One region of the Nocardioides sp. REDSEA-S30_B4 genome, then DNA from elsewhere that is predicted to be linked to it. Evidence: riboswitches for the same ligand, from Rfam matches in the RefSeq annotation. Region 1 holds a riboswitch; the other holds the start of a gene.

Region 1 (3,494 bases):
TGGTAGGCCACCACGTCGGCGGCGCCGATGAGCCGTGCGGCCTTGAGGGTGACCAGCTCGGGGTCACCGGGGCCGACGCCGACCCCCCAGAACCGGCCCGGCCGGTCCGGCCGCACCCCCGGGCCGCTCACTCCGCCTCCTGGGCCAGCGCGTTGACCGCCGAGGAGCACATCGCCGAGCCGCCGCGACGCCCGCGGACGGTCACGAACGGGACGTCGATGCCGTGGTCGCGGCGCAGGTCCGCGAGGGCCTGCTTGGACTCCGCCGCTCCGATGAACCCGACCGGGCAGCCGACGATCGCCGCGGGACGCGGGCCGCCGTCCACCAGCATCTCGAGCAGGTGGAACAGGGCGGTCGGGGCGTTGCCGATCGCCACCACGGCGCCCTCGAGCACCGGCTCCCACAGCGAGACCGCGGCCGCGGTGCGCGTGGTGCCCCACCGCGCCGCCAGCCCCGGGACCCGGGGGTCGGTCAGGTCGCAGCGCACCTCGTTGCCGCGCGGCAGCCGTGACGCGGTGACGCCCACGGCGACCATCCGTGCGTCGCACAGCACCGGCGCCCCGGCCTCCAGCGCCTCGCGGGCGGCCGGCACCACCTCGGGGTGGATCACCAGGTCCGGCACCAGGTCGACCTGGCCGGACCCGTGCACCATCCGCACCGCCAGTCGCTCGGCCGACGCGGGCACCGAGGAGAGGTCGGCCTCGCGACGGATCGTGGCGAAGGAGTCGACGTAGATCGCCGGCCCGTCGGTGACGTAGTCGTAGCGACGCGCCGGGGCGCTCGGCTGCCAGGTCATGCCGCACTCCCCTCGGGCAGCAGCGACTCGGGTAGCAGCACGCCGTGCCAGGGGGTCACGACCACCTCGCCGTCGGGCCACGACCCGACCGTGGTGCGGTCCAGCGCCCCACCGGGCGCGGCGACGTGGCGGCCGCCGGGCACCGGACCGTGGGGCAGCGGCGGGCACTCCCCGGGGACTCGCGCGTCGACGGGCTCGACCGGCACCAGCGGGCTGTCCAGCTCCCGCACGTGCCATGCCGCCGACGGGCCGTGACCGCGCCGGTCCAGGAACCGGGCGGCCAGCCCGACCAGCGTCTCGGCGACCTCGTCCAGGGCCACGACCGGCCCCCATCCAGAGCCGACCCGGAGCTGCGCGGCCCCGTCGTCCACCGCGACGAGGCCCAGGTCGCAGTCGCGTTCCACCAGGTCGCCACGCCCGTCGTCGAGCACGAACAGGAACCGGCCCGGCAGGTCGGCCAGCCGGCGGTCCGCGCACAGAGCCGCGTCGAGGGCGTCGGCGACGGGTCGCAGGTCGGCCCGGCCACCCGCGTGACCGGTCTGCGGGGAGACCATCACGTTGCGGACCAGCTCGTGGCTGCGGCTGGGCACCAGGCCGGTCGCGAGCACGGCGTCGACGACCTCGGCAGCCACCGCCCCCGGCGAGAGCGGATCGGCGGGGAGGGCTCGCAGCTGCAGGTTGGCCCGTCCCGTCAGGTGCAGCCGGCCGTCGCCCCAGCGCTCGGCCACGTGGAGCAGTGCGCGGAGGCGACGTACCGCCACGCGGCCGCCCACCAGGCGGAGCCTGACCAGCAGGCCGTCGTCGGCCGGCCAGGGGCGGCAGAGCGCGGGACAGCGATCGGGACGATGACGGGACGACACGGGCACCGGGCCAGCTCCTTCGAGGTCCGGGCTCGTGCGCGGAGCCCGACTGCGACCTCACGGCGGCTGCCGCAAGGGCCAGCAGGTCTTCGGACTCGGGTTCACTCGGCACCGGGCGCCTTCCCAGCGGCTCACCTCTCCCGAGGATCCCCGCCAGTGGCGTGCTGCCCGGCCCGTCACCCACACCGCTGCGCGTCAGTCCCGGATTCTCACCGGGTTCCCAGTGACTGGCCCGAGGACCGTACCAACACCCGGAGGCGGACGGTCGTTCCCGTCCGAGCAGCGATGCCCTAGTGTTCGGCGAGCGGGCGTGAGGAAGCCGGTGGGAATCCGGCGCAGTCGCGCTACTGTGACCGCCCTCCGCGAGTCGTCGTACGACGGTGAGTCGGTGGGTGGAAGTCAGACCCGACCGTCCGCTTCCATCCACATCGACCAGGGACGCAGTCATCCCTGAGGAGGACTCATGTCGCAGTCTGCCCTGCCCATCTCGCCCGCCGCCCCGCTGTCGGACGGGCTCGCCCCCGTCTCGCTGCGTGAGCTCGCCCCATGGACGCTCTTCCTCGGGACCCTCGGCCTGCTCCTGCTCTTCTTCGTCGGGGTCGACCAGGGCGCCGTGTCGGTGCCGTCGGGCTCGTTCGTCCACGAGCTGACGCACGACGGCCGCCACCTGCTCGGCTACCCGTGCCACTGAGGGCGACCGTGCACGCCCGCGCCCTCCTCGTCCGAGGACTGCTCGCCGGCCTGCTGGCCGGCCTCGTCACGTTCGCCGTCGCCCACCAGGTGGGCGAGCCCCCCGTGGAGCAGGCGATCGCCCTGGAGTCCACCGCGCCCGCCGACCACGAGCACGCCGAGGGCAGCGCCGCCCACTCCCACGCCGAGGAGGACGCGGTCGTCAGCCGCACCGTCCAGCGCACCGTCGGCCTGTGGCTGTCCACGGTGCTGGTCGGCATCGCCCTCGGCGGCCTGGTCGGTCTCGCAGCGGCGTACGCCGTCGGTCGCCTCGGCTCCCTCTCCCCGGCCCAGTCCACGGCGGTGGTGGGCCTGGTCGGCTTCGTCTCCTTCGCGCTCGTGCCGTTCTGGAAGTACCCCGCCAACCCGCCGGCGGTCGGCTCGGGCGAGACGATCGGTGAGCGGACCGCGGCGTACTTCGGCTTCGCGGGCCTCTCGGTGGTGCTCGCCGTCCTGGCCGTGGTGGTCGCGGTCCGGGCGTCGCGGCGCGTGGGCGGGTACGTCGCGTCGGTGGCCGCGGTGGTCGGGTACCTCACCCTCGTCGTCGGCGCGGGCCTGCTGCTGCCGGCGGGTGCCGACGTGGACGGGTTCCCGGCGGCCACGCTGTGGGAGTTCCGCACCGCCTCGCTCGTGGTGCAGGCGACGCTGTGGGCCGTGCTCGGGGTGGTGCTGACCGGGCTGGTGGGTCGCCTGGCCGCCGACGCACGGCGCGACCTGGCCCGCCGCACGCTGGCGGTCTCGCTGTGAGCGTGGTTCCGCCCGATCCCGGCGCACGCGCAGCGGCCGCCGGACGACTGGCCGCCCTGGCGGTCCCGGCCGGGGCGCTGGGCCGGCTGGGCGACCTCGCGGTCTGGCTCTGCGCGACCACGGGCCAGGTGCCGCCCCCGGACCTGCGCCGCACCGGCGAGGTGCGTCTGGTGGTCTTCGCCGGCGACCACGGGGTCGCGGCGCACGGCGTCTCGGCCTACCCGGCCTCGGTGACGCCGGCGATGGTCCGCGCGGTCGCCGCGGGCCGGGCCGGGGTCTCAGCCCTGGCCGCCGCACACGGCGTGAGCGTGCGGGTCCTCGACGTCGCCGTCGACGACGACCTCGCCGACCTGCCCGGCTCC
Region 2 (3,494 bases), on a different contig from region 1:
GGTCGTCGCCGCCACCGGCGTCACCGACGAGCTCCCCGAGATCGAGGGCCTGGCCGAGCAGTGGGGCCGGGGAGTCGTCCACTGCCCCTTCTGCCACGGCTACGAGGTGCGTGACCAGCGGCTGGTGATGATCGTCGCGCAGCCGCTCGGGCTCCACGCCGCCCCCGTCTGGCGGCACCTGAGCGACCGGCTCACCGTCGTCCTGCACACCGACCTCGGGCCAGACGTCGAGCGCGACAGCATCGCGCCGCTGGAGGCCGCCGGCGTGCCCGTGGTCCGCGGGCCGGTGCGGCGCGTCGTCGAGGCACCCGACGGCGCCGTCGCCGGGGTGGAGATGGTCTCCGGCGAGGTGCTCGCGGCCGACGCCGTGCTCGTCGGGTCACGCTTCCGGGCGCGCGCGCACGTACTCGCGGACCTGGGCGTCGAGCCCACCGACCATCCCAGCGGCGCGGGGGACTTCGTGCAGGTCGACCCGATGACGGGCGAGACCGCCGTGCCGGGCGTCTACGCGGCCGGCAACCTCACCGACCCCAGCCTGCAGGTGCTGCCGGCCGCGGCCCATGGCAGCCGGGTCGGCGCCATGGTCGCTTTCAGCCTGGCGTCCGAGGACCTGCGGACGGCCGCCCGGGACTCGGTGCGGACGTCGGGACAGCGACACGACTGGGAGCAGCGGTACGCCGGCGAGGACCGGATGTGGAGCGCCAACCCCAACGGCACCCTGGTCCAGGAGGTGGCCGGCCTCACCCCGGGCCGCGCACTGGACGTGGGTGCGGGGGAGGGGGCCGACGCCCTGTGGCTCGCCGAGCAGGGCTGGCGGACGACGGCGACCGACATCTCCCAGAACGCACTGGACCACGTGGCCGCCGAGGCCGTGCGTCGCGGGCTCGACGTCACCTGCCTGCAGGCCGACGCGGTGGTGGCCGGTGCCTTCGGCGACGAGCCCTACGACCTGGTCTCCCTGCAGTACGGCTCGTTCCACCGCTCGCCCGACCGCACGGGGGTGCGCAACCTCCTCGGCGCCGTGGCGCCGGGAGGGACCCTGCTGGTCGTCGCCCACGACCTCGCGCCGATGCGCGAGCCGGTCGACGTGGCCGAGCAGACGCGGATGTTCGATCCCGACGCCTACGTGGGGGTCGAGGAGATCGCCGTGGCGGTGAAGGACGACGACGCCTGGGAGGTCGAGGTCCTCGAGACCCGTCCGCGTCCGCCGGGGGCCGCCAGCAGCCACCACGTCGACGACGTGGTGCTGCGGGCGCGCCGTCTCGCGTGACCCGCTGCCGTCAGGGCCCGGGCGCAGGTGCCCTAGGGTGACGGCACACGTCTCGTGGTGACAGGAACCCGGTGCGACTCCGGGGCGGTTCCGCCACTGTGACGCGGTGGGTCCCCGCACCTCGGGGCCCACCGCGAAGCCAGACACTGGCCACGGGACCTCCGCCGAGCAGGGGCGAGAACCCCGAGGAGAAACCCATGGGCCAGACCCGTCGTGCGCGCATCGCGCTGCTGTCCACCTCCGACACCGACCTGCTGTCCGCGCGGGCCAGTGGCGCCGAGTTCGTCCTGGCGAACCCCTCGCGGCCCGGGCACCAGACGATGGCGGAGGCCATCGAGGGCTGCGACCTGGTCGTCGGACGCGTGCTGGGCTCCCCGCAGGACCTGTGTGACGGCTTCGTCCGGGTCCGCGCGACCGGCATGCCGACCGTGGTCCTGGGCGGGGAGCAGCAACCCAGCGCGGAGCTGATGGAGCTCTCCTCGGTGCCGATCGGCGTGGCCGCGGAGGCGCACCGCTACCTCGCCGAAGGCGGCCCGGAGAACCTGCGCCAGCTGCACGCCTTCCTCTCCGACACGGTGCTGCTGACCGGTGAGGGTTTCGAGCCACCGGTCGAGGTGCCGCAGTGGGGGATGGCGGGCCGGGGTCTCGTGGCTCGTTCCGCTCGCACCTCGACCGGCGAGGGGGCTCCCCGTGTGCAGGAGCTGCCGCGGGTCGGGGTGCTCTACTACCGGGCCCACGAAGTGTCGGGGAACGCCGGTTTCGCCCACGCCCTGGCCGACGCGATCGACGCGACGGGTGAGGCCGTGGGCGTCCCCGTCTTCGCCGGGTCCCTGCGCTCGGCGCCCGACGAGCTGTACGACGCGCTCGGCACGCTCGACGCCCTGGTCGTGACCGTGCTGGCCGCCGGAGGGACCACCCCGGCCGGCGCGAGCGCGGGCGGCGACGACGAGGCGTGGGACGTCGAGCGCATGCGAGCGCTGGACATCCCGGTCCTGCAGGGCCTGTGCCTGACCAGCAGCCGCGCGGAGTGGGAGGCCAACGACGACGGGGTGACGCCCCTGGACTCCGCGACGCAGGTGGCGATCCCCGAGTTCGACGGCCGGATCATCACCGCGCCCTTCTCCTTCAAGGAGGTCGACGAGGACGGTCTGCCGCACTACGTCCCCGATGCCGAGCGCTGCCGGAGGGTCGCGCGGATCGCGGTCAACCACGCCCGGTTGCGCCACGTCCCGCCGGCCGAGCGCCGACTGGGGCTCGTGCTCTCGGCGTACCCCACCAAGCACAGCCGGGTCGGCAACGCCGTCGGTCTGGACACGCCTGTCTCCACCGTCCGGCTGCTGGGCCGGCTGCGCGACGCCGGCTACGACCTCGGGCTCGACGACCCGGACGCGGTGGTCAGCCGGGTCCTGGCGATGGCCGAGGACCCCGCGTGCACCGACGCCGAGGCGGGCGACGCGCTCATCCACGCACTCATCGACGCGGGCGGCCAGGACGAGGAGTGGCTGACCACTGCCCAGCTCACCGAGGCGCACGTGCGGATCACGCCGGAGCAGTACGCCGCGTGGACCGCCGACCTCGACGCGGGCCTGCGAGCAGGGATCGAGGAGGCCTGGGGTCCCGCGCCGGGCACGTTGTTCCGCAACGACGACGGGGAGCTGGTGCTGGCGACGCTGCGCGCCGGCAACGTCGTGCTGCTGATCCAGCCGCCGCGCGGCTTCGGGGAGAACCCGGTCGCGATCTACCACGACCCCGACCTCGCCCCGAGCCACCACTACCTCGCGGCCTACCGCTGGCTGGAGGCGGCGCAGGAGACCGGCGGCTTCGGCGCGCACGCGTTGGTCCACCTCGGCAAGCACGGCTCGCTGGAGTGGCTGCCCGGGAAGAACGCCGCGCTCTCCGCGGCATGCGCCACCGACGCCGTGCTGGGCGACCTGCCGCTGGTCTACCCGTTCCTGGTCAACGACCCCGGCGAGGGGGCGCAGGCCAAGCGCCGCGCGCACGCCACGATCGTCGACCACCTGGTGCCGCCGATGGCGCGCGCCGAGGCGTACGGCGACATCGCCCGCCTCGAGCAGCTGCTCGACGAGCACGGCAACATCGCCGCGATGGACCCGGCGAAGCTGCCGGCGATCCGCGGCGAGATCTGGCAGCTGATGAAGGCCGCCGAGATGCACCGCGACCTCGGCCTGGACGAGCGCCCCGAGGACGAGGAGTTCGACGACTT

What was found. Region 1 has a riboswitch for cobalamin ahead of A6R01_RS01260 (CbtB-domain containing protein). Riboswitches for the same ligand answer to the same signal wherever they lie in the genome.
Region 2: another riboswitch for cobalamin. It lies ahead of A6R01_RS13725 (cobaltochelatase subunit CobN); the one in region 1 lies ahead of A6R01_RS01260 (CbtB-domain containing protein).

The regions. Positions count from the first base shown of each region.
Region 1 covers NZ_LUPI01000006.1:23,841-27,334, forward strand. The annotation lists gene A6R01_RS01245 (precorrin-2 C(20)-methyltransferase) at 1-131, opposite strand, end outside; gene A6R01_RS01250 (precorrin-8X methylmutase) at 128-796, opposite strand; gene A6R01_RS01255 (nitrite reductase) at 793-1,662, opposite strand; cobalamin riboswitch at 1,719-1,920, opposite strand; cobalamin riboswitch at 1,934-2,084, shown strand; gene A6R01_RS01260 (CbtB-domain containing protein) at 2,120-2,347, shown strand; gene A6R01_RS01265 (CbtA family protein) at 2,338-3,132, shown strand; gene cobT (nicotinate-nucleotide--dimethylbenzimidazole phosphoribosyltransferase) at 3,135-3,494, shown strand, end outside.
Region 2 covers NZ_LUPI01000076.1:232-3,725, reverse strand. The annotation lists gene A6R01_RS13730 (bifunctional NAD(P)/FAD-dependent oxidoreductase/class I SAM-dependent methyltransferase) at 1-1,270, shown strand, start outside; cobalamin riboswitch at 1,309-1,440, shown strand; partial or broken gene A6R01_RS13725 (cobaltochelatase subunit CobN) at 1,468-3,494, shown strand, end outside.